3 regions of the Nocardia sp. NPDC059229 genome follow, and region 1 is predicted to be linked to each of the others. Evidence: riboswitches for the same ligand, from Rfam matches in the RefSeq annotation. Region 1 holds a riboswitch; each other region holds the start of a gene.
The links. A riboswitch is a leader RNA that binds a small molecule or an ion and turns the genes downstream of it on or off. The one in region 1 is predicted to bind S-adenosylmethionine.
Positions count from the first base shown of each region.

Region 2: it holds a riboswitch for S-adenosylmethionine, as region 1 does, so the genes downstream of both, ACFXHE_RS28950 (amino acid ABC transporter permease) here and ACFXHE_RS10545 (bifunctional o-acetylhomoserine/o-acetylserine sulfhydrylase) in region 1, are expected to answer to the same signal.
Region 3: it holds a riboswitch for S-adenosylmethionine, as region 1 does, so the genes downstream of both, ACFXHE_RS15240 (aminotransferase class V-fold PLP-dependent enzyme) here and ACFXHE_RS10545 (bifunctional o-acetylhomoserine/o-acetylserine sulfhydrylase) in region 1, are expected to answer to the same signal.

Region 1 is NZ_JBHZAK010000003.1:371,586-381,032, forward strand. Features, by position in the region: gene ACFXHE_RS10510 (error-prone DNA polymerase) at 1-1,596, shown strand, start outside; gene ACFXHE_RS10515 (hypothetical protein) at 1,703-2,695, opposite strand; gene ACFXHE_RS10520 (DUF167 domain-containing protein) at 2,836-3,096, shown strand; gene ACFXHE_RS10525 (tRNA (cytidine(34)-2'-O)-methyltransferase) at 3,107-3,571, opposite strand; gene ACFXHE_RS10530 (DUF3017 domain-containing protein) at 3,610-3,927, shown strand; gene ACFXHE_RS10535 (hypothetical protein) at 4,015-4,176, opposite strand; gene ACFXHE_RS10540 (homoserine O-acetyltransferase) at 4,356-5,474, opposite strand; gene ACFXHE_RS10545 (bifunctional o-acetylhomoserine/o-acetylserine sulfhydrylase) at 5,516-6,865, opposite strand; SAM riboswitch class IV at 6,962-7,073, opposite strand; gene ACFXHE_RS10550 (TetR/AcrR family transcriptional regulator) at 7,086-7,796, opposite strand; gene ACFXHE_RS10555 (MFS transporter) at 7,935-9,428, shown strand.
Region 2 is NZ_JBHZAK010000014.1:121,654-131,100, forward strand. Features, by position in the region: gene ACFXHE_RS28915 (aminotransferase class I/II-fold pyridoxal phosphate-dependent enzyme) at 1-426, shown strand, start outside; gene ACFXHE_RS28920 (methyltransferase domain-containing protein) at 487-1,341, opposite strand; gene ACFXHE_RS28925 (HhH-GPD-type base excision DNA repair protein) at 1,418-1,996, shown strand; gene ACFXHE_RS28930 (hypothetical protein) at 2,114-2,809, shown strand; gene ACFXHE_RS28935 (hypothetical protein) at 2,967-3,686, shown strand; gene ACFXHE_RS28940 (hypothetical protein) at 3,890-4,585, shown strand; gene ACFXHE_RS28945 (flavin reductase family protein) at 4,729-5,277, shown strand; SAM riboswitch class I at 5,380-5,472, shown strand; gene ACFXHE_RS28950 (amino acid ABC transporter permease) at 5,481-6,377, shown strand; gene ACFXHE_RS28955 (amino acid ABC transporter ATP-binding protein) at 6,374-7,138, shown strand; gene ACFXHE_RS28960 (ABC transporter substrate-binding protein) at 7,166-8,143, shown strand; gene ACFXHE_RS28965 (GNAT family N-acetyltransferase) at 8,140-8,658, shown strand; gene ACFXHE_RS28970 (LLM class flavin-dependent oxidoreductase) at 8,655-9,447, shown strand, end outside.
Region 3 is NZ_JBHZAK010000005.1:375,308-384,754, reverse strand. Features, by position in the region: gene ACFXHE_RS15255 (hypothetical protein) at 1-540, opposite strand, end outside; gene ACFXHE_RS15250 (DUF2752 domain-containing protein) at 668-1,120, shown strand; gene ACFXHE_RS15245 (hypothetical protein) at 1,139-1,327, shown strand; gene ACFXHE_RS15240 (aminotransferase class V-fold PLP-dependent enzyme) at 1,344-2,657, opposite strand; SAM riboswitch class IV at 2,714-2,827, opposite strand; gene ACFXHE_RS15235 (heme oxygenase (biliverdin-producing)) at 3,379-4,038, shown strand; gene ACFXHE_RS15230 (LysE family translocator) at 4,192-4,830, shown strand; gene ACFXHE_RS15225 (flavin reductase family protein) at 4,844-5,392, opposite strand; gene ACFXHE_RS15220 (YbaK/EbsC family protein) at 5,470-5,943, opposite strand; gene ACFXHE_RS15215 (2-oxo-4-hydroxy-4-carboxy-5-ureidoimidazoline decarboxylase) at 5,984-6,298, opposite strand; gene ACFXHE_RS15210 (crotonase/enoyl-CoA hydratase family protein) at 6,451-7,272, shown strand; gene ACFXHE_RS15205 (MDR family MFS transporter) at 7,358-9,013, shown strand; gene ppa (inorganic diphosphatase) at 9,079-9,447, opposite strand, start outside.

The DNA of each region.
Region 1 (9,447 bases):
GACGTGTGCCCGACCGAATGGGCGCGCATGGCCGATCGCAGTGTGCTGCAGTGGGACAAGGACGACTGCGCGTCGGCGGGACTGGTCAAGTTCGACCTGCTCGGGCTGGGCATGCTGTCGGCGCTGCACTACATGATCGACCTGGTGGCCGAGCACAAGGGGCACACCGTCGAACTGCATCGGCTGGACCTGGGCGAGGAAGCCGTCTACGACATGCTGTGCCGCGCCGACTCCGTCGGCGTCTTCCAGGTGGAGTCCCGCGCGCAGATGGCGACCCTGCCGCGCCTGAAGCCGCGGAATTTCTACGACCTGGTGGTGGAGGTGGCGCTCATCCGGCCGGGACCGATCCAGGGCGGGTCGGTGCACCCCTACATCCGTCGCCGCAATGGCAGGGAGAAGCCCGATTACGACCATCCGGCACTGGAGAACGCGCTGGAACGCACCCTCGGCGTGCCGCTGTTCCAGGAGCAGCTCATGCAGATGGCCGTGGACGTCGCCGGATTCACCGCCGCCGAGGCCGATCAGCTGCGCCGCGCCATGGGATCCAAACGGTCACCGGAGAAGATGGAACGGCTGCGGGCCCGCTTCTATCAGGGCATGAAGGACCTGCACGGCATCACCGGCGAGGTGGCCGACCGCATCTACGAGAAGGTGTACGCCTTCGCGAATTTCGGTTTCCCGGAAAGCCATTCGCAGAGTTTCGCCTCACTGGTGTTCTACTCGGCGTGGTTCAAACTCCATCACCCGGCCGCCTTCTGCGCGGGACTGCTGCGCGCCCAGCCGATGGGGTTCTACTCGCCGCAGTCACTGGTCGCCGACGCGCGACGGCACGGGGTGGTGGTGCACGGGCCCGACATCAACCACAGCCTGGCCGAGGCGACCCTGGAGGCACAGGGCCTGGAGATCCGGCTGGGGCTGGCCGCGGTCCGGCACATCGGCACCGAGCTGGCCGAACAGATCGTGGCCGCCCGCGAAATCGGGCCCTACACCACGTTTCTCGACCTCACCGGGCGCGTGGAGCTGAGCGTGCCGCAGGCCGAAGCGCTGGCCACCGCAGGCGCGCTGACCAGTCTCGGCGGCACCCGCCGCGAGGCGCTGTGGGCGGCGGGCGCGGCCGCCGGGGAACGGCCCGACCGGCTGCCCGGCACCGGTGCGGCCACCACCGCACCCGCCCTGCCCGGGATGAGCGCGCTGGAGCTGGCCGCCGCCGACGTGTGGGCCACCGGCTTCTCGCCCAGCAGCTATCCGACCGAATTCCTGCGCGAGCGCCTCGACGCGCTCGGCGTCATCCCCGCCGCGCAGCTGCTCGACATTCGCGACGGCACCCGGGTTCTCGTCGGCGGCGCGGTCACCCACCGGCAGCGTCCGGCCACCGCGGGCGGTGTCACCTTCCTCAATCTGGAGGACGAGACCGGCATGGTGAACGTGGTCTGCTCGGTCGGCCTCTGGGCCCGCTACCGGCGCCTGGCCACCACCGCGCCCGCCCTGCTCATCCGCGGGCGGGTGCAGAACGCCGAGGGCGCGGTCACCATCGTCGCCGACCATCTGCAGCGCATGGACCTGCGCATCGAGGGCCGTTCTCGCGACTTCCGCTGAACGCGGCCGCCGGCACCATATTCCGGTTGTCACATCGAACGGCGCGCCCCGCGCTTCGGGTGAGATGCAGGGTGCGCCAAGGGTTTTCGCCTGGATCGGCGAACGGCTAGAAGTCGCCGCCGCCGGAATCGCCGCCGCCGCCGAAATCGCCACCGCCACCGGAGTCACCGCCGCCGAAATCGCTGCCGCCGCCGAAGTCGTAGTCGCCGCCGCCTCCGCCCCACTCCTGGGGGCCGGGGTCGTAACCGCCGTAGCCGCCGGACTCCGGGGGCGGGCCGTATTCCGGGCCGCGGTCGCGCTCGTGTTCGCCTTCCATCCGGCCGAGTTCGTAGCCGAGCAGGCCGCCGCCCAGGGCGCCGCCGACCGCGCCGAGACCGGCCGCAGCGCCGGGGCTCATGCCGGGACGGCCACCGCCGTAGGGCGGCGGGGGCGGGCCGCCGTAGCCCGGGCCACCCGGGGCGTAGCCGCCGCCGAAACCACCGCCGCCGAACGGGGCGGGCGGGGGCGGCGGGGTGCCGCGGCGACGGCGGACGAACGCGACGACCGCCGCGATGATGCCGCCGATGACCAGGATCGGGCACAGCAGGCCCAGCCAGCCCCAGCCGCTGCTCTTGCTCTCGGGCTTGGCGGCGGGCTGGTGGGCGGGGGCCGGGTTGCCGGCCTTGACGCTGGTGGGCGCGGTCTGATCGGCGGCCGTCTTCAAGGCGCCCAGCGCTGCGATGGTCGCACCCGTGTAATCGCCGCTGCCGAGCGCGTTTCCGAAGGCGGTCCCCGCGGGCGTGGTGTCGCGGATGTGGGAATTCGCGCCGGTGCGGATGGTCAGCCACTTGGTCTTGGTATTGATGGCCAGCACTACGTCGGTCGGATTCTTGACGTGGGTCTGGGTCTCCGTGTCGAACTTGGCCCGATCGTCGGAGTACTTCTCGGTGGTGAAGATCTGCACCGGATCCGTCAGCTGCAGCGCGGCATTCGTCACCTTGGTGACATCGAGCACCTTGGAATCGTCGTGAACGGTGACCGGCCCGGCCGCGGCCGTACCCGTCGCCAGCAGGATCACCCCCGCCACCGCCGACAGCAGCAACAGCAAACGCTTGACCATCTGAACTTTCCTTCCCGGGCGACCTTCCTGCCGCCGCGGCATCGCCTGCGACACTACGACGTCCCCGCCTCGATCGCTGTCCTCGAGCATGTGCGCTGTATCGCAGGCCCCACCCGTCAACCCGGACCCCGTCCGCGACAATGGGGTCGGGCGCGGGAAGGGAGTGCGGCGTGTCGACAGTGGTCCGGGCGACCATCAAACCCGGCAGCAAGAAGGGGCCCCTGGTCGAGATCCTCGACGATGGCGCGCTGCAGCTGTACGTCCGCGCCCCGGCGGTGGAGGGCAAGGCCAACAAGGCCGCCATCGAGCTGCTGGCCGCCCACTACGGCGTCCCCAAATCCGCGGTCCGCCTGACCGGCGGCGCGACCTCCCGCTTCAAGCGCTTCGAAATCGACGACTGATCCCGGAGACTCAGACCGCGCCCGGAAAACCCAGCTGCCGCCAGGCCTCGTACACGGCGACGGCCGCGGCATTGGACAGATTCATCGAGCGCCGGCCCGGCAGCATTGGGATGCGCAGCTGCTCGGTGACGCGGGGATCGGCGAGCACCTCCTCGGGCAACCCGGTCGGCTCGGGCCCGAAGAGCAGCACATCGCCCGAGCGATAGGCGACATCGGTGCTGTGGGTGGTGGCCGTCGCGGTGAAGGCGAAGACCCGCTCGGGCCGAATGGCATCCCACGCGGCGGCGAGACTCTTGTGCACGGTGACGACGGCCAGGTCGTGGTAGTCCAACCCGGCCCGGCGTAGCTTCGGCTCGGATAGGTCGAAGCCGAGCGGTTCGATCAGGTGCAGTTCGCAGCCGGTACCGGCCGCCAGCCGAATGGCATTGCCGGTATTCGGGGGGATGCGAGGTTCGAAGAACACGAGATGGAACACGGGCTCCAGCATCGCAGAGGGCCGGATAAGCTCGTCCGGTGACTCCAGCCCATGCCGCACCCGAGAGCCGTAGCAGTCGTGCGGGGGAGTTCGTCCGGAACAATCTGCCCATACTGCTGGTAGCGGCGGTGCTGGTGGTGGCCGTGGTCTTCCTGGCCTGGGACCGCTGGCGGCGCGGCACCTTCTTCTTCGGCGGCGGGACGCTACTGGCGGCGGCACTGCGGCTGATTCTGCCGACCGACCGGGCCGGTCTGCTCGCGGTGCGCAGCAAGGGTTTCGACGTCGCCTGGCTGACGGTGCTGGGCGGCGCGATCATTGCGCTGGCCGCGACCATCAGCAGCCTCGGCGTCACCTAGACCGCGCCGAGGTCGGGGCCGCGACCGGAGTCGCGGCACTGAATGTTCGATCGGGGGTGGCCGCGAACCCGCGGCGCTGGGGGATTGCTAGACCGAGGTTATGCGGCGGCCGAGCTCACGGCGCAACACTTCCTGGTCCGGGAGTCTGTGCAGGACACGGAGTATGGCCGGGCGAAGTTCACGCTGCTCGTCCTCGGAGAGCAGATCGACGAGATCGCGTAGATCCATGTCATCGAATGCGGCGGTCATGCCTGAATACATTACGTGTGCCGAGCCTCGCGCACACGTATTCCGGGCCGCCGGTTACGGAGGTGTCATGTGTGCGAAACCGGAAGCGCGTCACGGCAATTCGCGCGAAACGGACACGATACGCGAGGTAACGCGCCTCCGGTGAGGCAGCGGAGATGCAGCGGACGGGCAGCGTTGTTTCAGCGGTCCGACTCGCGCTGGGCGCGGGCCAGATCCATCGTCTCGAGCATGAGTTTGCCGACCGCCTCGGTCTCGGTCAGAAATCCGTCGTGGCCGTCCCGGGACCGGATGATCTCCAGCCCCTTGGAACCGGGCAGCAGATCGGACAGCTCCTGCAGGGTGCGCAGCGGGAACAGCCGATCCGAGTCCACCCCGCCGACCACGCACGGCACCGGCGTGGACCCCAGCGCCGCCGCGATACCGCCGCGGCCACGGCCCACGTCGTGACGGTTCATGGCCTCGGTGAGCAGCACGTAGGTGGCCGGGTCGAACCGCGAGATCAGCTTGTCGGCCTGGTACTCCAGATAGCTCTGCACCGCGTAACGCCCACCCGCCCACGGGTCCTCATCGCCCTGGGCATGGTTCTCGAACCGGTGGTCGAGCTCGAACTCGGTGCGGTAGGTCAGGTGCGCGATGCGCCGGGCGATGCCCATGCCGGTCATCGGGGCGCGCCCGGTGCCGTGGTAGTTGCCGCCCTGCCAGTCCGGATCGGCCGTGATGGCGGCGATCTGGGTGGTCTGGGTGCCGATCTGGTCGGCGGTGCCGCGCGGGCCGACCGCCAGCACCAGGGCCGCGCCGACCCGCTCGGGCCGGGCGACCATCCATTCCAGCACCCGCATGCCGCCCATGGAGCCGCCGACCACGGCGGCCAGGCGGTCGATGCCGAGCAGGTCGAACAGCGTGATCTCGGCGGTCACCTGATCGCGGATGGAGATCTCGGGAAACCTTGCGCCCCAGGGCTTTCCGTCCGCGGCCAGCGAGGACGGCCCGGTGCTGCCCTTGCAGCCGCCGAGCACATTGGTGGCGATGACGCACCACTCGCGGGTGTCCACCGGCGCGCCGGGACCCACGATGCCGTCCCACCAGCCGGCCTGGCCGTGGTGCACGTCGGCGGGGCCCACCACGTGCGAATCACCGGTCAGCGCGTGCTCCACGAGCACCACGTTGTCCGCGTTCGCCGATAGTTCGCCCCACCGCTGCACAGCCAGCGTGACATCGGGAATGACGGCTCCGGTCTCGAGCTCGATATCCCCGATGGCAATGCTGCCGAGCGTCCCGTCGGGCGGCGGCAGCAGCAGCTCCGCCGCGTGCCGGGACGTGCTCGATTCGATGTTCACGGTCAACTTGCCGCCGCCGTCAGTCCGGCGCGCAGATCCGCCAGGATGTCGCCGATCCCCTCGATACCCACGGCCAACCGGACCAGACCAGGTGTGACACCGGAAGCGAGTTGCTCGGCGGGCGTCAGCTGGGAATGCGTGGTGGAGGCCGGGTGGATGACGAGCGAGCGCACGTCCCCGATGTTAGCGACATGGCTGTGCAGCACCAGCGCCTCGACAAACTTCTTGCCGGCGTCCACGCCGCCGGCCAGCTCGAAGGAGACGATGGCGCCGACGCCCTTGGGTGCCAGCTGTTTGCCCCGCTCGAACCACGGGGAGCTGGGCAGCCCTGCGTAGTAGACCTTCTCGACGCCGGGCTGCTCGGCCAGGAACTCGGCCACCGCCTGGGCGTTGGCCACGTGCCGCTCGATGCGCAGACTCAGCGTCTCGATGCCCTGCGCGATGAGGAAGGCGTTGAACGGCGACACCGCCGCGCCCAGATCGCGCAGCAGCTGCACCCGCGCCTTGAGCGCGTAGGCCGGCGCGCCGAGATCGGCGAACACGGCGCCGTGGTAGCTGGGGTCCGGGGTGGTGAAACCGGGGAAGCGGGACTCGCCCGCCGCGTCCCGCACGGTCCAGTCGAAGTTGCCGCCGTCCACGATCACACCCGCGACCGCGGAGCCGTGGCCGCCCAGGTATTTGGTGGCCGAGTGCACGACGATGTCCGCGCCCAGCCGCAGCGGCTGGATCAGGTACGGCGTGGCGACGGTGTTGTCCACGATCAGCGGCACGCCCGCCGCGTGCGCGACCTCGGCGATGCCCGGGATGTCGAGCACCGAGCTGCTCGGATTGGCGACCGTCTCCCCGTAGAACGCCTTGGTGTTGGGCCGCACGGCCGCGCGCCACTGCTCGAGATCGTCCGGATCCTCGACGAAGCTGACCTCGATGCCCAGCTTGGGCAGCGAGTAGTGCAGCAGGTTGTAGGTGCCGCCGTACAGGTGCGGGCTGGCCACGATGTGGTCGCCGGCCTGAGCCAGATTCAGGATCGCGTAGGTCTCCGCGGCCTGACCGGAGGCCAGCAGCAGCGCGGCCACACCGCCCTCGAGCGCGGCGATGCGCTGCTCCACCGCGTCCTGGGTGGGGTTCATGATGCGGGTGTAGATATTGCCCGGCTCGGCGAGCCCGAACAGCGCGGCGGCGTGATCGGTGTCGCGGAAGGCGTAGGAGGTGGTCTGGTAGATGGGCAGGGCGCGGGCTCCGGTGGCCGGATCGGGAGCCTGTCCGGCGTGAATCTGCTTGGTCTCGAAGGACCAGCCGGCCGGATCCAGGGTGCCGTCAGCCGAGACGGCCGCGGGCGCGGTCGAGTCACTCATGTGTTCTGCTCCAAAAACAAGGTCGCCGAATGGCGGAAGTTTGACGTTATCGAGAGGCGAATGGGCTTCGACAACAACACATTTCGGTAGACCTCCTAGTTGCGCTTGCGTTCGGCCTTCGAACGCCCGGTCTGCACCCGGAGCACCCCACCGCAGCTGGAGGGTTGCCGATCAGCAAGCCGGGGCCTTAACGCTGATGCTCTTGACCTGTTGCGCGATTCTAGCGGGCGGACGCCGCTGTTTCGGAAGTGGGGCTGGCCACAGCGGGCCCCGCGCAGGTGCGCACGAATTCGTGATACGCGCCGACCACGGCCTCCGCCATGCTGCGCGGTGACTCGATCAGACGCTCGTCGGCGAAGCCGGAATCGGAGTCCGATTCGGTGCCGGCCCGCATGATGGCGTGGAAGGTGCCGAGCAGCAATCGAACTCGCAGATCCGCGACGGTGGTGCCAAGGCGTTCGGCCAGCACCTGCGCGGTCTGCTCGGTCTTGTTCTCGGTGGCGGCCATGCTGCACGCCCGCACCGCGGCGGTGGACCGGATGATGCGCTGCATCTGCTGGAACCAGCGGAAGGGCAGCGGTTCGTCGTGGTCGACGACGCGGTCCACGATGGACAGGAAGCTGTCCAGCAGCGCTTTCAGCTCGTTGCCGGTGCTCGGCTGCTCGCGCAGCGCGTCCGCGTGTGCCCGCGCCCAGTCGGCGATGGGCGCGATGACGATGTCTTCCTTGCTGTCGAAGTACCGGTTCACGGTGCGCGGCGAGACGTCGGCCGCGTCGGCGATCTGTTCCACGGTGGTGGCGTCGAAGCCCTGGTCGTCGCACAGCCGCAGGGCGACATCGATGATCCGCGCCCGGGTCTGTTCCTTCTTCCGCTCACGCAGGCCCGGCCGGTGACGTGCGATCACACCGAGGTGAGTTGACAACTCCGACATACCTCCATGGTAAGGGTTCGAACGCTTCTCATGTCCCATTATGCCAACTGTCGCAGTGCGACAAATTTCTCTTGACGCCAATTGGCTGCAGGGGTCAAGATGGTCGAGGGTGTCCCGGACCGTCCGTGAGGAGACGACATGACCGCCGCGACCACAACACTCGAAGATCGATCACAAAGCTCGGACCGGCGCGGAGCTGCGCGCTGGTGGGCCCTGGGCGTACTCGCCATGGCCCAGCTGATGGTGGTGCTGGACGCCACCATCGTCACCATCTCCATGCCGTTCGCCCAGCGTGACCTGGGCATCAGCGACGGCGACCGGCAGTGGGTGCTCACCGCCTACACGCTGATCTTCGGCGGCCTGCTGCTGCTCGGCGGCCGCCTCGCCGACTACCTGGGCCGCCGCCGCATGTTCCTGATCGGCCTGGTCGGCTTCGCCGGGGCGTCGGCGCTGGCCGGGCTCGCGCAGAACGGCGCGGAACTCTTCGCCGGGCGCGGGCTGCAGGGCGCGTTCGCCGCCCTGCTCGCGCCGGCCGCGCTGTCGCTGGTGTCGGTCACCTTCACCGAGGCCAAGGAGCGCGCTCGCGCGTTCGGCGTCTTCGCAGGTGTGTCCGCGGGTGGCGCGGCCATCGGCCTGATCGTGGGCGGCGCGCTCACCGAATACGCCAACTGGCGCTGGTGCCTGCTGGTCAACACCCCGATCGCGCTGATCGCCTTCCTGGGCGCGCTCGCCTTCGTGGTCCGGGACGTGCCCGCGCCGCGCTCCGGCGGCTACGACCTGCCCGGCGCGGTGACAGCCACGCTCGGCCTGGTCTCGGTGGTCTACGGCTTCAGCCGCGCGGCCTCCGACGGCTGGACCGCGAGCACCACCCTGGCCCTGCTGGTCGCGGGCGTCGCGCTGCTGGCCGCCTTCGTCGCCATCGAGCGGCGGTCCTCGAATCCCCTACTGCCGCTGCGTATTCCGGGGGAGATCAACCGGGGCGGCTCGTTCCTCGTGGCGCTGCTGCTGCCGATCGCCATGTTCGCCATGTTCATCAACATGAGCTACTACTTCCAGATCACGCTGGGCTGGTCGGCGCTGAAGGCGGGGGTGGCGTTCCTGCCCTTCCCGATCGGCATCGTCGTCTCCGCGGGCGTCGCGAGCGGGCTGCTGCCGCGGATCGGGCCGCGGCCGCTCATGATCACCGGTTCGGTGCTGGGCATGGCCGGGCTGCTGTATCTGTCGCGGCTGAGCTTCGGGGACAGCTACGCCGGGGGCGTGCTGCCGGCAGTGATTCTTATCGCGCTCGGCATGGGCGGGCTGTTCGTGGCCATGCAGACCACGGCGCTGCATCAGGTCGAGGAGCGTGACTCCGGCGTCGCCAGCGCGCTGCTCAATGCCGCGCAGCAGGTGGGCGGCGCGATCGGCACCGCGCTGCTGTCGACGATCGCGGTGCAGGTGGCCGAGCGGTTCGCGAAGAACAATCCGGGCGTCGACCACGTGATGGCCCGGGCCGCGATTCATTCCTATGACATCGCGTTCCTGATCGGCGCGGGATTCTTCCTGGTGACCATTCCGATCATCGCGTTCATGGTGCGGGACAAGCCGGAGAATCTGCTCGAGGGTTCCGAGCACGTGCACGTGGGCGTCTGACCCACCGACTATTCACCCG
Region 2 (9,447 bases), on a different contig from region 1:
AAGACCATCGGCCCGGACAAGGTGAACCAGCTGCGGCACCTGCGGTTCTTCGGGGACGCCGAGGGCGTGCGGGAGCACATGCAGAAGCACCGCGCCATCCTGGAGCCGAAATTCAAACTGGTGCTGCGGATTCTGGAGGATCGGCTGGGCCCCTCGAAGGTGGCGTCCTGGACCGAGCCCAAGGGCGGCTACTTCATCAGCCTGGACGTGCTGGAGGGCACCGCGAGCAAGGTGGTGGCGCTGGCCAAGGACGCGGGCATCGCGCTGACCCCCGCCGGATCGTCCTACCCGTACGGAAAGGACCCGGAGGACAAGAACATTCGCATCGCGCCCAGCTTCCCGTCCGAGGGTGAGCTGGAGCAGGCGATGGACGGCCTGGCCACCTGCGTGCTGCTGGCCGCGTCCGAGAAGCTCATGAATCTCTGAGGCGCACAACGAAACAAGCGGCGCGCACCCCGAAACGGTGCGCGCCGCTCGTGTTTCCGGTCAGTGCGGCTTGTGGGCCAGCACCGCGAAGATGGTCACCGACAGGTGGATGTCGCCGCTGGCGGCGCCGGCCTCCAGGTCGGCGAGCAGCTGGTCGCGCTGGCGCTCGGTAATGGCGCTGCGCGCGACGGCCCGGTCCGCCACCCGGGCGAGGAGCGCGCCCGCACCGACGCGGCCGTCCTGCACCAGCGCGTGCGAGCCGATGTCGTCGACGACCAGCCCGGCTTTGGTGAGCTGACCCGCCAGCCGGCGGCCCGCGTAGGGATTGGTGGTGCCCGCGATCATGGTCTCGATGACCTCGTGCACCACGTGCCGGTCGCCCGGATGCACGATGGCCGTGCCCCAGTCGCTGTCCATGACCACCACGCGCCCGCCGGGGCGCAGCACCCGGGCGATCTCCCCGGCGGCCCGGGCGGGTGCGGTGAGGTGCTGGAAGACGCGCTCGCACAGCGCCACGTCGAAGCTCTCGCTGCCGACGGGCAGACCGTAGGCGTCACCGCTGACGAATTTGGCGGCGGATCCGGCCTGGGCGGCGCGGCGTTCGGCGGCGCTGCGCAGGTGCGGGTCGGGTTCGACGCCGAGCGCGGTGCCGGTGGGGCCGACCAGGTCGGCGAAGGTCAGCACCTCCGACCCGGAGCCGGACCCGATGTCGACGGCGCTCTCGCCGGGCCGGGTGGCCAGGGCCTCGTGGGCCCAGGTGCGCAGGCTCCGGATGCCCGGCAGCGCTGCCTGTAGATCGTGAACGTCGACGAGCTGGTCTTGTCCATCGCGGTCGAAACGGTCCGGTCGCAGTCCGGACCCAGCGGCAGGGTGCGCCGCGGCTCGCACTGAAGAATTAGCCATGGTGTCGGGCATGGCCGCAGCCTAGTCCTTCTGCAGGCACAGCGTGACCCGCGTCACCGCGACCTGGGATGAATGGGATGATCGATGCATGGTGAGCCGCACGCTGTGTATTGCGCAGGAATCCGATGCCGACGAGCTGCTTTCGACCGATGATTTCGCCCTGTTGGTCGGAATGATGCTGGATCAGCAGTTTCCGATGGAGCACGCATTCCGCGGCCCGTGGAAACTCGCCGACCGCATGGGCGGGTTCGATATCCACAAGATCGCCGCCGCCGATCCCGAGGAATTCGAGGAGCTGGCCGCGACCCCGCCGGCCATCCACCGCTATGGCCGTTCCATGGGCCGGCGCGTCCAGGAGCTGGCTCGATTCATCGTGGAGAACTACGACGGCACGACCGCGGCGCTCTGGACCGAGGGTGATCCGGACGGCAAGGAAATCCTGAAGCGGCTGAAGAAGCTGCCGGGTTTCGGCGATCAGAAGGCGCGGATCTTCCTGGCGCTCCTGGGTAAACAGCGCGGGCTGACCGCCAACGGCTGGCGCGAGGCCGCGGGCGCGTACGGCGAGGACGGTTCCCGCCGCTCGGTCGCCGATGTCACCGATGCCGAATCCCTCACTCAGGTGCGGGAATTCAAGAAACAGGCGAAGGCCGCCGCCAGGGCGAAGTAACCGATGTCCGATTCGCCCGGATCGAATCAAGCTGGTTTTTAACCTCCAGAAACCTGGGAGGTTGCTTAATGCTTGCCGCCGACAGTTCAGTTCGCGGCAGTGGGAAGCAGTACCAGCATGAAGATGAGGAAATTCGCCGGAATCGCGGCATTGACGATCGCGGCGACCGGCGTGACCGCCGGAACCGCCTATGCCGGTCCGGCCAAGGCCGACGACGGCGCGATCAACTACACGGCCCAGACCACCGATGCCGGCACGGTCATCCGGACCGACGCCGGTTCGATCGTGGTCGAGGACGGCGCGCTGAAGATCAAGGCCGCCAATGGAACCACCGTCGCGGGCACGGAATTGAAATTCCGCGTCGACGAATTCGAGTTCCCGATCGCGGCGCAGGTCAGCGACCGTACGGCCACCCTGACACCGCAGCTCGACGCGGACCACGCCGTCTACAAGCCGGTGGCGCTGCCCTACGAGGACCAGGCCCCCTGGAAGACCCAGTACGACCGTGAGCAGGCCGCCTGGAACCGCCTGCGCGACACCATCAGCCTGGGCGCGACCGTGGGCACCCTGGTCGGCGGCCTCGGCGGCGCGGCGCTGGGCTGCATCGCGGGCATCGGCGTCGGCCTGGTAGCCACCGGTGCGCTGGCCACGCTCTTCGGCGCGGGTCCGCTCGCGGGCTGCGTGGTGGGTGCGGCCACCGTCGGCTTCCTGGGTACCATCGGCGGTCAGTTGTTCATCACGGCTCCGGTGGCGATTGCCGCTGCGGTGCAATACTTCACGACTATCAATCAGCCGTTTACCGCCCCTAAGTAGGCAATTTCGGCAACCGATGGGCAAAGGTTCACCGGCAAGGAACCGACGTGCCACGTTGTGTTTGAAAAGGCCGGTTTCCATCACAGCGTCCCAGGGCTACACCTGACCTTGTTGCCCTGGGGCGCATCCGCTCATCTCAAAGGAATCCCGAATACACATGCGTCTCAAGAATTTCGCCGCGGTGTCCGCGCTCGTGGTCGCCGCCCTGGGCGTCACCGCCGGCACCGTGAACGCGGCCCCCGCCGCTGACAACGCCGCGATCAACTACACCGCCACCAACTCCGAGACCAACACCATCATCCGCACCGATGGTGGCTCGATGGTCGTCGAGAACGGCAACTTCCTGATCAAGGCCGCCAACGGCAACATCGTCGCCGGTATGCCGCTGAAGGTCCAGGTGGACGACTTCACCTTCCCGATCGCCGCGGAGATCTCGGACCACACCGCGACCCTGACCCCGCAGTACGACATGGACCACGCGGTCTACACGCCGGCCAACGTCAAGGACGTCGCCCTGCCGTACGAGGACCAGGCTCCCTGGAAGTCGGACTACGACCGTGAGCAGGCCGCCTGGAACCGCATGAAGGACACCATCGCGATGGGTGCGACCGTCGCCACCCTGGTCGGTGGTCTGGGTGCCGCGGCCGTCGGCTGTGTCCTGGGCTTCGGCGTCGCCGGCCTGGCATCGGCTCCGCTGGCCGCTCTGTTCGGCGCGGGCCCGCTCATCGGCTGCCTCGTCGGCGCTTCGACCATCGGCTTCCTGGGCACCATCGCCGGTCAGCTGTTCATCACCGCGCCGGTCGCCATCGCCGCCGCGATCCAGTACTTCACCACCATCAACCAGCCGCACATCACCGCTCCGGCTCCGGCCAAGTAAGAGCGCGGTTCTATAGGAGCGAGGGGCTCTATAGGCATCAGCTGATACCTCATCGGGACAGCCCGCTCGGCCGTATGGCCGGGCGGGTTTCCCATTTCAACTGTTCATCGCGTCAGCACCCCGGATCCATATCTCGTTCGGGTCGGCCCGTTTCGATCATTCGGTCCACACCTGCGGGCTGTCTGATGAGGAAACAAAGGGAAATGCGCTTCAAGAATTTCGCCGCGACCGCGGCGCTGGTGATCGCCGCCATGGGCGTCACCGCCGGCACCGTCAATGCGGCCCCGGCTGCCGACAATGGCGTGATCGATTACGCGGCAACGACTTCCGACACCAACACCATCATCCACACCGATGGTGGCTCGATGGTGGTCGAGGACGGCACTTTCAAGATCAAGGCCGCCAATGGCACCGTGCTGGCCGGCCTGCCGCTGAACTTCCGGGTCGACGACTTCGAGTTCCCGATCGCCGCGGAGATCGCGGATCACACCGCGACCCTGACCCCGCAGTACGACACGAATCACGCGGTCTACAAGCCGATCAACCTGCCCTACGAGGACCAGGCTCCGTGGAAGTCGGACTACGACCGTGAGCAGGCCGCCTTCAACCGCCTGAAGGACACCATCTCCACCGGCGCCACCATCGGCACGCTGGTCGGCGGTCTCGGCGGCGCGGCCGTCGGCTGCATCGCCGGTATCGGTGTGGGTCTGGTCGCCACCGGCGCCCTGGCCACCCTGTTCGGCCTCGGCCCGCTCGGCGGCTGCGTTCTGGGCGCGGCCACCGTCGGCTTCCTGGGCACCATCGCCGGTCAGCTGTTCGTGACCGCACCGATCGCCATCGCCGCCGCCTACAACTACTTCGTCACCATCAACCAGCCGCACATCGAGGCGCCGAAGTAACCATCGCAAGCATCCCCGACCCCCGTCCGGCGCCGGCCGGGCGGGGGTTTCGCATTGTCCCGCAACGGGACCGCCGCCGCCGACTTGCAATCGAGGTGAACGCAATCCTGTCGTGGCGCGTACGGCGGTGCTGAAGTGGGGCAATGGGCGAGCTGACCTCGATTCACAGCGCGGCTGCCGCGCTCACTCCGGTCGACGGGACCGATCTGCGGCGGACATTTTCGCACTTTCCCAGCGGGGTGGTGGCCGTGTGCGCACGGATCGGCGGGACACCGTACGGCCTGGTGGCGAGCACCTTCGTGCCGGTCTCCCTGGACCCGCCGCTGGTGTCGATCTGCATTCAGTATTCGTCGGAGACCTGGCCGCGGCTGGAGCAGGCGAGCCGTTTGGGTCTGAGCCTGCTCAGCAGCGAGCAGGAGCCGGCGGCGCGCGGGCTGAGCTCGCGGCGGGGAGACCGCTTCCGCAATGTCGACCTGCACCCCGGGAACGGGAACGCGGCGTTCGTCGCCGGGGCCACGGCATGGCTGGAAACCTCGGTGCACGAACAGGTTCCGGCCGGTGATCACGCGGTGGTATTGCTGCGGGTGCACCGGCTCGGCACGCACCCCGATTCCGAGCCGCTGGTCTTCCACCGCAGCGGTTTCCGCGCCCTCTACGACCCGGCCCCCGAGCGCGACGAGGCCGCGGGCTGATTTCCCCGTTTCCACCGGAATTCCGGAAAACGACTGTCATGCAATTGAATTCACGTTGATCGGGACCGGCGACATACGCCGTCGGAATTCGTAGTGTCGTCTACACCATCCAGAGCGATCGAGAGACCCGGCTCGCAGACATCGCAGCAACCCCCGCGCACGTGGTGCGGGTGCTTCCGCCGGGACCGATGGAGGACGAATCCATGAGTACGCTGGCGGCGCCCACGCAGACGGAGCCCGAAGCCGAACACCACGACGGGGATCTACCGGTCGTCCGCGCCCGGCACCCGTGGCGCTGGGTCACCGCGGCGATCGCGCTGGTGCTGGTCGCGCAGTTCGCACATGGGCTGATCACCAATCCGGGCTGGGACTGGGAAACCTTCGCGCAGTATGTCACCGCGAAGTCGGTGTTGTCGGCGCTGAAGGTGACGCTGGAGCTGACCTTCTGGGGCACGCTGCTGGGATTCTTCCTCGGTGTCTGGCTGGCGGTGGGCCGGCTGTCGAAGAACCCGGTGCTGCAGGCGATCTCGTGGACCTATGTCTGGGCCTTCCGGTCGATCCCGCTGATCGTGCAGTTGCTGTTCTGGTTCAATCTGGCCTACCTGTACAAGACGCTGTCGCTGGGCATTCCGTTCGGGCCGGAGTTCGCGCGATTCCAGACCAATGGCGTGATCAGCGGATTCACCGCGGCCGTCATCGGTTTGGCGCTGCATCAGGCCGCGTATTCGGCGGAGATCATCCGGGCCGGGATCATCTCGGTCGACGAGGGCCAGTGGGAGGCGGCCCGGTCGCTGGGCCTGCCGTGGCGGCGGCAGTTCTTCACGATCGTGGCGCCCCAGGCGATGCGCGGAATTCTGCCGAATGCCGCCAACGAGGTGATCAGCCTTTTCAAGGGCACCTCGATCGTGTCGACCATGGCGATTGCCGAGCTGTTCTATCAGGTGCAGGTCATCTACGGCCGCAATGGCCGGGTGGTGCCGCTGCTCATGGTGGCCACGGTCTGGTACATCCTGCTGACCACCGTGCTGAGCGTCATTCAGTTCTCTATCGAGCGGCACTTCTCGAAGGGCCGTCGTTCGAAGGCCGGTGATCGGCGATGACCGAGTTCGCGATCGAATTGCGCGGCATCCGAAAGTCCTTCGGCCGCAATGAAGTGCTCTCGGGCATCGACTTGGCGGTGCGCCCCGGCGAGGTGACGGTGATCCTGGGCCCGTCGGGTTCGGGCAAGTCGACGCTGCTGCGCACGATCAACCACCTCGAGCAGGTGGACGGTGGCACCGTGCGGGTCGGCGGCGAGCTGGTCGGCTACCGGCGCAAGGGCGGCAAGCTGCACGAGCTGCACGAACGCGAGATTCTGCGGCAGCGGGCGCGCATCGGATTCGTGTTCCAGAACTTCAATCTCTTTCCGCACCTGACGGTTCGGGAGAATGTGGCGCTCGCGCCGGTGGCCGCGCAGCGCCGCTCCAAGGCCGAGGTGAACGCCGAGGCGCTCGAACTGCTGGCGCGGGTCGGCCTGGCGGACAAGGCGGACGAGTATCCGAGCCGGTTGTCGGGTGGGCAGCAGCAGCGCGTGGCCATCGCGCGGGCGCTGGCCCTGCGGCCGGAGGTGGTGCTGTTCGACGAGCCCACCTCCGCGCTGGATCCCGAGCTGGTCAATGAAGTCCTCGATGTCATCAAAGATCTGGCGCGCGGTGGTTCGACCCTGGTGATCGTCACCCACGAGGTCGGTTTCGCTCGCGAGGTCGCCGACACCGTGGTGCTGATGGACGCCGGCCGCATCGTCGAGCAGGGTCCGCCCGCGCAGGTGCTGGACAACCCGTCGCACCCGCGCACCAAAGCCTTTCTCGCGCACGTCCTCTGACGTGTTCCCACTAGGTAAGGAAAACCCATGTCCCTGGCGAGCCGTCGCAGACGGACCAGAGTCCTGATCGCCGTCACGCTGCTGAGTCTGCTGGTGGGCGGCTGTGGCAAGGGTGACGGCGGCACCAGTGACACGCGCAGCGTGAACGGCCTTACCTATGACCTGTCACCGGAGCAGAAGGGGCGCATTCACGCCGGCAAGGTGGATTCGATTGCCGCGCAGGTCCCGCAGGCCATTCGCGACCGCGGCACGCTGGTGGTCACCGGCACTGTCGGCGCGACGCCGCCGCTCGGCTTCTACGCCACCGATGATCGCACCGTCATCGGTTCCGAGGTGGATGTCGCCGCGCTGATCGCCGACATTCTCGGCCTGAAGCTGGAGCGCCGGAACGGGGACTGGTCACAGAACTTCGTGAAGATCGACTCGGGCGAGGTCGACCTGTTCGTCAGCAATGTCACGGTCACCGAGGAGCGCAAGGAGAAGTACGACTTCGCCACCTACCGCAAGGACAATATCGCCCTGGAGGTGCCGAAGGATTCGACCTGGACCTATCAGGATCGGAAGTCGCTGGCGGGCAAGAAGATCGGCGTCGGCTCCGGCACCAATCAGGAGCAGCTGCTGGTCGCCTGGAACGACCGGAACGTGGCCGAGGGGCTGCCCGAACTGGAACTCGCCTACTACCAGCAATCCTCGGACTACTACCTGGCGCTGTCCTCCGGCCGGATCGACGGCTATGTGGGCCCCAACCCGGCGGCGCAGTATCACTCCGCGACGACCGGCAACAAGGTGCTCACCACCTGGTCCGGCGCGGGAGACGCACTGCAGGCCGAGATCGCGGCACTCACCCGCAAGGACAACGGGCTCATCGGCCCCGTGCAGCAGGCCATCCAGTACGCCATCGACCACGGGACCTACGAACAGGTCCTCGACCGCTGGGGCCTCGGTAACGAGGCCGTGCAGCAGTCGCGGATCAACCCGCCCGGACTACCCAAGAAGAAGGGATGAGCGTGTCGCGCACCGTATTCCACGTCGCACAGCACGATCCGCTGGCCGCGCCGCTGCTGGCGGAGCTGGCCATCGAATACAGCAGCCGTTACGGCCGCACCCCGGGTGAGGTACACGCGGATCTGACCGGCTATTCGGCCGGCCATTTCGCGCCGCCGCACGGCGATCTGCTGATCGTGGTGGAGGACGGCGAACCGGTGGCGGGCGGCGCCTTCCAGCGCTTCGACGCGGAAACCGCGGAGCTGAAACGGATCTGGACGTCGAGCGCACACCGCCGCCGGGGGCTGGGCCGGTTCGTGCTCGAGCAGTTGGAGGCCGAGATCACCCGGCGCGGTTACCGGCGCATCTACCTGACCACCGGTCCGCGTCAGCCGGAGGCCGTGGCGCTGTACACGGCCGCGGGCTACACCGCGCTGCCGCGCGACATCGTGAAGGAGGTCGGGCACGTGCACCCGTTCGAGAAGTACGTCGCCGCCGGCCGGTGCTCCGGCGACACCGAGGCGGTCCCGGCATGAAATTCCTGCTCCTGACCCTGATCACGCACACCCCGGACCCGGTGACCGGCACTGCCGAGACGCCCCGCCAGCGGTTGCGCCGCGTGGTCGACAGCGCCCGGCTGGCCGAGGATCTCGGGTACGACGGCTTCGCGGTGGGGGAGCGGCACGAGGATCCGTTCATCTCCGCCGCCCCGCCGGTGGTGCTGAGCCATATCGCCGCGGTCACCTCGCGCCTGGCCTTGTTCACCGGTGTCACCACGCTGAGCCTGCTGGATCCGGTGCGCGCGTTCGAGGACTACTCCACCCTGGACAACCTCTCCGACGGCCGCCTGGAACTGATCATCGGCAAGGGCAATGGCGCGGCGCAGGCCAAGCTGTTCCACGTCACCACCGATGATCAGTGGGATCGCAACCGCGAGGGCTACGAGCTGTTCCGCAAGCTCTGGGACAGCGACAGCGTCACCTGGTCCGGCCGCTTCCGGCCGGCGCTCACCGAGGCCAAGGCGCTGCCCCGGCCGCTGCAGCCGCGGCTGCGCATCTGGCACGGCAGCGCGACCAGCCGGGAATCCGCGGATTACGCGGCGCTCCACGGGGATCCGCTGTTCTCGGCGAATGTCACTTATCCGATCGAGCCGTACGCCGAACTGGTGGACCACTACCGGGAACGCTGGGCGGCCTACGGGCACGATCCGGCCGAGGCGCTGGTGGGTGCGGGTACGGCGGGCTTTCTGGTGACCCGGACCTCGCAGCAGGCCGTTGACCTGTATCGGCCGGTCTTCGAGGCCCGTCAGGCCGTGGCCCGGAAGT
Region 3 (9,447 bases), on a different contig from region 1:
GCGCTGGTGCGGCTGGGGGTAGTTCGGCGGCTGCTGGTAGCCGCCGGACGGCGGCGGGTAGCCCTGCGGCGCATACGGATTCGATGGCTGCGCGGCATAGCCGGGCTGGTTCGGCGCGGGGTAACCCTGCTGGGGTTGCGGAGCCGGGTAGCCCTGCGGCGCGAACCCCTGGGCTCCGCCCGGCGCGGCCGGACCACTGGGCGGCGGCAGGTAGCCCTGATCCGGCGCGCCGGTCGGCGGCGGGAAGGAGCCGATCGGTGCGGGGTAGCCGTTGACCGGGGTGTTCGCCTGGTCGTAGGGGCTCGGCGCCGGTGTGTACCCCGCCGGTGTGTACATGGGCGCGGCGGTCTGCTCGTTCTCCCGCTTCTTCTTGAGCGCGAACCAGACGCCGCCGCTGACGAGAATGACGGCCAGCAGGCCGATGAGGCCGAACGCCCGGTCGACGACGTTGACACCGACCCTGATGGCAATGATCACGACGATGGCGCCGACCACGGCGATCGCGCCGCGTGCCCGGCCGCCACCTTGTGGCTGTGACATGAGTGGAATTCCCCCGAACTCGAAAACGATTGCTGGGGAAGCATACCCAAGCACGCTCGACTTCTCCCCGGTGCGAAGTTCGGTGCGACCTGGCAGGGCGGTGGTGGTGCGGCTACCGTTGATGGTCGTGGACACCACGGCAGCAGTAGTCATGGAAACGCCCGCCCGGCCGCGGTGGCTCGGCGTCGGGCTACCGCTGCTGACCGGTGGGGCGGTGGCCGGCGGGCTGGCGCTGCTGCACTTCCGGGATCCGCATGTGCAGGGGGCCTACGGGGTGTGCCCGTTCTACGAACTGACCGGATATTGGTGCCCCGGTTGCGGCGGGTTGCGCGGGCTGCACAACCTCACCGATGGCCGGATCCTCGACGCCATCCACAGCAATGTGCTGCTGCTCCCGCTGACACTGGGCTTCATCGCCTGGTGGGGCGCCTGGGTGGTGCGCGGGTGGCGGGGCAATCCGGTGCCGCCGCGACTACCGCAGGTGCTGCCCAGGTACGCGGTGTGGGTGGCCCTGGCATTTCTCCTGGTCTTCACGGTTGTGCGGAACACACCGTGGGGTAGTTGGATCGCGCCGGTTTAGGCGGGGCATGCTCTGCTTATGAGCGATTCGCTGAAGGAGCGCGTGCGGCAGAAGCTGATCCGGCAGCTCGAAGAGGATGGGCCGCCGGACCCCGATCAGGAGGACACCCGGCAGCTCTCCGTCCAGGACGACCTCGAGGTGCTCGACGCGGTGGCCGACGACGATCCACTCGTCGAGGTGCTCGCGGCCCGCTACATGGTGCCCTGACCGGTTCCCGGCCGGTTCAGAAACCGCAGGCAGCCCCACCCTCGGCCGAACTGCCGAAGGGACGGGTCTCGGGGACCGGGTTCCAATGTCCTTCGGTGCGGGCGTAATTCCACGCCGGGCCGCGCGCCACCAGGGTCGCGATGGCCTCGACAAGGCGGTCGACGTCGGCGGCGGTGGTGCCCAGGCCGATGCTGGCGCGCAGGGCGGCATCGACACCGAGGCGGGACAGCAGCGGGTGAGCGCAGAAGCGGCCGTCGCGCACCCCGATGCCGTGCTCGGCGGAGAGGTAGGCGGCCACCTGGCCGGGCTCGAAGCCGTCGACGGTGAAGGCGACAATGCCGACCGCGTCGGTGCTGTCGCGCCAGATCCGCAGGAAGTTCACGCCCGGAACGGTTTTCAGGCCGTAGCGCAGGCGGTGGGTGAGGTACTGCTCGTGCTCGATCACGGTGGTCTCGTCCAGCTCGGCGAGGGCGTCGCAGGCCGCGGCCAGGGCGGCGACGCCCAGCACGTTCGGGGAACCGGCCTCGTGGCGCTGCGGGGCGGGAGCCCATTCGACGCCCTCGGTGCTCACCGCGCGCACCGCGCCGCCGCCGGCCAGGTAGGGCTCGGCCGCGTCCAGCCAGTCCCGGCGGCCGACCAGCACGCCCGCGCCGAACGGGGCGTAGGTCTTGTGGCCGGAGAAGGCCAGGTAGTCGATGCCGGTGGTGCGCAGGTCGATTCGGCGGTGCGGGGCCAGCTGGGCGGCGTCCACCAGGATGCGGGTGCCGCACTGGTGGGCGATCCAGGCCAGCCGCTCCAGCGGCAGCAGTTCGCCGGTCACATTGGAGGCGCCCGTAACCGCCAGCAGCGCAGCGGGTTTCGAGCACAGCTCGGCGACCAAGCGCTGGATGGTCTCCTCGATGGTGTCCCCGACCGGAACCACCCGGCGGCCGCGCCGGGTCCAGGGCAGCAGGTTGGCGTGGTGCTCGACGTCCAGCACCACGGTGTCACCGGGCACGCAGGCGGCGAGCAGGTTCAGTGAGTCGGTGGTGTTGCGGGTGAACACCACCACCTGGTCCTCGGCCGCGTTCAGGAAGCGGGCGACCGAACCGCGGGCCGACTCGTAGCAGTCGGTGGAGACCCGGGAGGCGTAACCCGCGCCGCGGTGCACGCTGGCGTAGTAGGGCAGTAGGTCCGCGACCCGGTCGGTGACCTGCCGCAATGCGGGTGCGCTGGCGGCGTAGTCGAAGTTGGCGTAGCCGGCCGTCCCGCCCTGGACCAGCGGGACCCGCAGGTCACAGCCGGAGACGGTGGCGAGGGCGGCACAGGTCTGGTCGGCGATAGCAGTCATCACGAAATCCCGTCGGGTTCATGGACACGCGATCGGGAAAACAGGAATCGATCGAGAGTCCGCGCTTGCCGCGCCCGGTCGGGCGTCGGCCCGGTCGTCACCCGGAGCACCCCACCGCGGAGGAGGGTTGCCGACCAGCAAGCCGGGGCTTCACGCTGGTACTCATGACCTGATTGCAGAGACTGGCAGACGGCTCGCGGGCTTGTCAACCCTGACCGGCGCGGCCCGGCGGGGTCGGACCTGCCCGGCCCAGACGCATCGTTCGAGGTCCGGAACCCGTTCGCCGCTCCGGCCGGCGGGTGAGATAAAGCGCTGTATTCCGCGCAGCCGACCTGTTCGAGCACGCGCCAGCCGTATTCGGCGGCAGTCCGGACACCCCGCCGGGATGCAGCCCGCGGGCGCGGTGGCGAGCGCCGCGAAGGTGGCGCGCACGGCCCGCTCGGTCGGGTACTGGGTCACGCCCTCCCAGAGGAACAGGGTCGTCGACTCGGCGCGATAGCCGGACTCGGCCGGCGCGGGTGTCGAGGCCCGCGCCTCAGCAGCTGCAGCGGACCTGAGGGGGTGTGGCGTACGGCACATCCGTTTCGGAAAAATCGTCCGAAAGTTGGATCGGGTGGGCCGCAAAGTTCGAATCGCGCGAACGTTGCTGGGGCGTATGGTCGAGTCGAAGTTAGGGTAGCCAAAGTGGTGTGCCCCCGAGTTGACCACGAGGAGCCCGACCATGCTGGAGACCAGCACCCCGTTCTCGACGCTCATCCGCACCGCGACCGAGCAGCAGCACAACGAGGCGGAACACTCCACGTTCATGCGCGACATGCTCGGCGGGCAGCTCGGGGTGGAGGCCTTCTACCGGTACACCGCCCAGCTCTGGTTCGTCTACGCCGCCCTCGAAAAGCACTCCGCCGCACTGGCTTCCGACCCGGTCGCGGGTCCGTTCGTCAAACCGGAACTGGCGCGGCTGGCCGCGCTGGAGGGCGACCTGGCCCACCTCGGCGGCGCGAACTGGCGCGATGAACTGACCGCGCTGCCCGCCACCACCGCCTACGCCGCCCGCATCGAGGAGTGTGCGGGCGACTGGCCGGCCGGCTATGTCGTCCACCACTACACCCGCTACCTGGGCGATCTCTCCGGCGGCCAGGTCATTCGCGGTACCGCCGAGAAGCTGTGGAACCTGCCCAAGAAGGGCGACGGCGTGCGGTTCTACGTCTTCGAGGACATCGCCAACCCGGCCGCGTTCAAGCGCGACTACCGCGAGGCCCTCGACCAGCTTCCCCTCGACGGCCCCGAGGTCGATCGCGTACTCGACGAGGCGCGACTGGCGTTCACGATGAACACTGATCTGTTCCGTGAGCTGGGTGCGGAATTCAGCGCGCGGAACTGAAACTCGCAACCCCGAAGGTCGCCGACCCCCGTTGATCGACAGGGGCGGCGGCCTTCGTCATTTCCGCGGGGCGTCGTCGACCCTGTTCGTCGGGGGCAGGGTCAGCGATCTCACCCTTGCGCCGGGCCACGGTGATGGGTTGCCATGGAGGGCATGAGTTTTCCGCTGCTACTGAGTTTCGTGGGGTTGTGTGTGCTGCTCGCGCTCACGCCGGGGCCGGATACCTTTCTGGTACTGCGATTCTCGATGGCCGGATCGCGACCCGGAATCGCGGCGGCGGTGGGCTCGGCGTTCGGCGGGATCGTGTGGGCCACCGTGGTCGCGGCCGGGGTCGCGGCGCTGCTGGAGCAGTCGGCGACCGCGTATCGCACGCTCAAGGTGATCGGCGGAATCTACCTGGTGTACCTGGGCGTTCGGGCGCTGCTGGCGCATCGGCGCGGGCCCGGCGCGGCGGCCGGCGGGGCGGATGTCGCGCCGGCCCAGGGTGCGCCGGCGTCGCTGCGCTCGGCGTTCGCTGCTGGATTGCTGTCGTGTGTCTTCAATCCGAAGGTGGGATTGTTCTACCTCGCGGTACTGCCGCAGTTCCTGACCCGGGTGACATTCCTCAACACGCTCACGCTCGGGGCCATCGAATCCAGTGTCGCGGCAATCGAAATGATCCTGCTGGCAGTGGCGGCCGCGCGGGCGGTGGAGTTGCTGCGACGGCCGCGCGTCCGGGTGCGGCTGGAGCAGGCGAGCGCGGCGATCCTGGCGGCGCTGGGCATCGGCACGGCGGCCTCGGCCGCGGCCTGAGTCGGCGCCTGAGTCAGTCGGCGATCTCGGCGCGGTGGTACGCGCCGTTGTAATACACCAGCGGGCCGACCGCCGGGGAGTTCTCGGTGTTGTCGTTCACCTGGGTGACCAGGCCGATGACCAGGGTGTGGTCGCCGATCGGGAGGAGCTGATGGACCGTGGCGCGGACCCAGATGGGAGTGCCGTGCAGCACAGGTTCGCCGCTGCCGAGCGTCGTCCACAGGGACCGGTCGGTAAAACGCTCCTCGGCGGTCCGGCTGAACCGCTGGGCCAGATGCTTCTGATGCTCGCCGAGGAAATGCACCACCAGCGATTCGGCCCGCAGCATGGCCTCGATGCTGGAGGAGGTCTCGGCGATATTGAACGAGATGAGCGGCGGCTGTGCCGAGAGCGAGGCGAACGAGGTGGCGGTGAAGCCCACCGGACCCTGGTCGGACTCGAGCGTGACGATGGTGACCCCGGCCGGATAGTGCCGCATGGCGGCGCGGTACTGCTGCGCGGTAATGCCGCTCAGATCGTCGGGCACGTGTAGCTCGGTGCCGGGCGTCGGGGAATCGCTCACGTCACGAAACTACGTGGTCGAACGCCCGGTTATTCCACCCTGTAAGGAATTGCCCGGTCCACGCCTGTAGGTGGCGCTCAGTCCACATCGATGGCCAGGCCCGCGGTGATCCGGACCAATTCCCCGAAGGTGGTGCGGAACAGCGTGTTCGGATGCCCGCCCGCGGCCCACAACTCCTGATACTGCGACAACGCCGTGTCGACGAAGGTCGGCAGATTGGTGGGGTGCCCGAGCGGGGCGACACCCCCGATGGGCTGCCCGGTCACCTCGCGGACCATGGCCGCGGGCGCCCGGGAGAGCGTGCCCTCGAGGCGCTCCCCGGTGCGGCTCAGATGCACCTGGTGCGCACCGGAAACCAGCAGCAGCACCGGATCGTCGTCGAGCAGGAAGACCAGCGATTTGGTGATCGCCCCGACGGTCACGCCGAGCGCGTCGGCGGCTTCCTGCGCGGTGTGGGTGGGACTGGGCTGGGTGATGATCACCCCGTGATGGCCGCGCGCGATCAAGGTGTCGGAGACCTTCGACGCGACCGGTGGCAGGGACCTGCGCATGGCAACCAGGGTAGAGCGATTGCGGTGGATGTGCCGGGGATCAATAGTCGGGATAGCCCTCCTCCGGGCCCAGCAGCTCGGTGAGGCGGTCGCGCACGATCGGGGCCAGCTCCTCGACGGTGCGCTGCGAAACCCACTGGTGCGCACAGGAATCGAAGACCCGTTCCAGGTCGATCGCGGACAGGGCGTGCAGCTCCGCCGCGGCGGCCGTCTGGAGTGCGGCGTGGCCCGGGTACGGGCGGCCGTCGGCGATCTTCTGGGCCCAGGTGACATTGCAGCAGCATTCGTACAAGGCATGAGTCGCGCGGCGGCGGGGGAGCGTATTGAAGCGGTCGAGGCCGATTCCGTGATGCATCAACATCCAGACCTCACACACGGGATGGGCGAGTTGTGCGGACCCGCTAATCGTCCGCCGGAAGGCGGTTCGAAAACACTGGGACGCAGCAGATTTAGCACAGGATTAACACCGGCCCGACACGCCCCCGGCACCCCCGATACGCTGGACCGATGACCGAATGGAAGGCTTTCGAGGTCGAAAGCAAGGACCACATCGCCCAGGTGACGCTCACCGGTCCTGGCAAGGGCAATGCCATGGGCCCCGACTTCTGGCGCGAACTGCCGCTGATCTTCGGCGAACTCGACGCCGACCCGGACATCCGCGCCATCGTGCTCACCGGATCGGGCACGCACTTCTCCTACGGCCTGGACCTGCCGGCCATGAGCCCGCTCTTCGGGCCGCTGCTGGCCGACCGGGCGCTCGCCGGGCCGCGCACCGACTTCCTCAAGCACGTGCGCAGCATGCAGGACTCGGTCACCGCGGTCGCCGACTGCGTCAAGCCGGTCATCGCGGCGATCTCCGGCTGGTGCATCGGCGGCGGACTGGACCTTATCGCCGCCGCGGATGTCCGCCTGGCCAGCGCCGACGCCAAGTTCAGCCTGCGCGAGGCCAAGGTGGCCATCGTCGCCGACATCGGCTCGCTCCACCGGCTGCCGGGCATCATCGGCGAGGGGCACGTGCGTGAACTCGCCTACACCGGCAAGGACATCGACGCGGCCCGCGCCGAGAAGATCGGCCTGATCAACGACGTGTACGCCGACCAGCAGGCCGTGCTGGACGCCGCCCACGCCATGGCGCGCGAGATCGCCGCCAACCCGCCGCTGGTGGTGCAGGGCATCAAGGACGTCCTCGACCAGCCCAAGCGCGGCAGGATCGCCGACGGGCTGCGCTACGTGTCGGCCTGGAACTCGGCGTTCCTGCCGTCCGAGGACCTCACCGAGGCCATCCAGGCGGTCTTCGAGAAGCGCTCCCCGGAGTTCAAGGGGAAGTGACCCCAGGGGGTTCCGGCCCCGTAAAAGGACCCCATGCCTCCGGTTCCCGGCCTATCGTTTTGGGCGGGGGACCGGAGGTTTGGCCATGGCTACATCCGAGGTGAGCGAGTCGACCGGTGCGGGCGGCTTCACCCATCGCGAAATTCTGGTGATCATCAGCGGACTGCTGCTGGGCATCCTGCTCGCGGCGCTCGATCAGACCATCGTGTCCACCGCGATCCGGACCATCGCCGACGATCTGAACGGGTATTCGCTGCAGGCCTGGGCGACCACCGCGTATCTGATCACCGCCACCCTGGCCACGCCGCTGTACGGCAAGCTCTCGGACATGTACGGGCGCAAGCCCTTCTACCTCGCCTCGATCACCATCTTCGTGACCGGCTCGCTGCTGTGCACCTTCGCACAGTCCATGTACGAGCTGGCCGCCTTCCGGGCGCTGCAGGGGCTGGGCGCGGGCGGGCTCATGTCGCTGGCGCTGACCATCGTGGGCGACATCGTGAGCCCGCGCGAAAGGTCCAGGTACCAAGGGTACTTCCTGGCCGTGTTCGGTACCTCGAGTGTGATCGGGCCGGTGCTGGGCGGGCTGCTCGCGGGACAGCACAGCATTCTCGGGATCGCGGGCTGGCGCTGGGTGTTCCTGGTGAACGTCCCCATCGGCCTGTTCACCCTGGTCGTGGTGACCCGGGTGCTGCGCCTGCCGCCACGCGAGAAATCCCGTGACCGCGTGGACTACTGGGGTGCGCTGGCGCTCGTCATCGCCATGAGCCCGCTGCTCATCGTGGCCCAGCAGGGGCGCGAATGGGGCTGGGGCAGTGCGCGATCCATCGTCTGCTACCTGATCGGCGCGCTCGGGGTGATCGCCTTCATCCTGGTGGAAGCCGCGCTGGGAGAAGCCGCGCTCGTCCCGCTGCGCATCTTCGCCAACCGCACCTTCGCGCTCGGCGTCGTCATCTCGTTCGTGGTGGGCGCAGGCATGTTCGGCGGAATCCTGCTGCTGCCACAGTATTTGCAGGCCGACCGGGGTGCCAGCCCGATGCTGGGCGGGCTGCAGATGATCCCCATGGTGCTGGGCATGATGATCGGCTCGGTGATGTCGGGACAATTGATCTCGCGCACCGGGCACTACCGCGTCTACACGCTGCTGGGCTCGGCCATGATCACCATCGGGCTGTTCCTGCTGCACTACCTGAAGGCCGATACGGCGTTCTGGATCGTGGTGCTGTTCATGCTGTGCGTGGGCTTCGGGCTGGGCAATCTCATGCAGCCGCTCATCGTGGCGCTGCAGAATGCGTTGCCGCCCAAGGACATGGGCGTCTCCACCGCTGCCGCCACCTTCTTCCGGCAGATCGGCGGCACGCTCGGCGCCGCGGTGTTCCTGTCGATCCTGTTCGATCGGCTCGGACCCAATATCCGCGCGCAGCTGCTGGAAGCGGGCAAGGACCGCAGGTTCCAGGACGCCGTCGCCGCCGGGGCGCACGACGGGAATCCCGCGGATATGGCGCTGTCGCAAGGATTCCTGAAGCACGACACCTCGGCGGCGCAGGGGGTGCTGAACGACAGTTCGGTAATCCAGAAGCTCGATCCCGTGCTCGCGCACCCGTTCAAGGTGGGATTCGCGGAATCGCTGTCGACGGTCTTCCTGACCACATCCGCCGTCACCCTGCTGGCGTTCGTGCTGGTGGTGTTCTGGAAGGAAGTCCCGCTGCGCACGACCGCCGGCCTCGCGGCCGCTGCCGAGTAGGACGGGGGATTCGGGAAAACGAAAGGGGCGGCGCGGAATCCGCGCCGCCCCTCGTCAGCGGGAGCTCAGTGGCCGCCCTGCTCCTTCAGGCGAGCGTAGGCCTCGTCGACCAGCTTCTCGGCCTTCGCGCGGCCCTCCCAGCCCTCGACCTTGACCCACTTGCCGGGCTCCAGGTCCTTGTAGTGCTCGAAGAAGTGCGCGATCTCCTTGCGCTGGAACTCCGGGATGTCCTCGACGTCCTGGATGTGAGCCCAGCGCTTGTCGCCGGCGGGCACCGCCACCAGCTTCTCGTCGATGCCGGCCTCGTCGCTCATGATCAGCACGCCGACGGGACGGGCCTCGACCAGCACACCCGGGAACACGGACTCGGGCAGCAGCACCATGCAATCCAGCGGATCGCCGTCGCCGCCGAGGGTGTTCTCGATGTAGCCGTA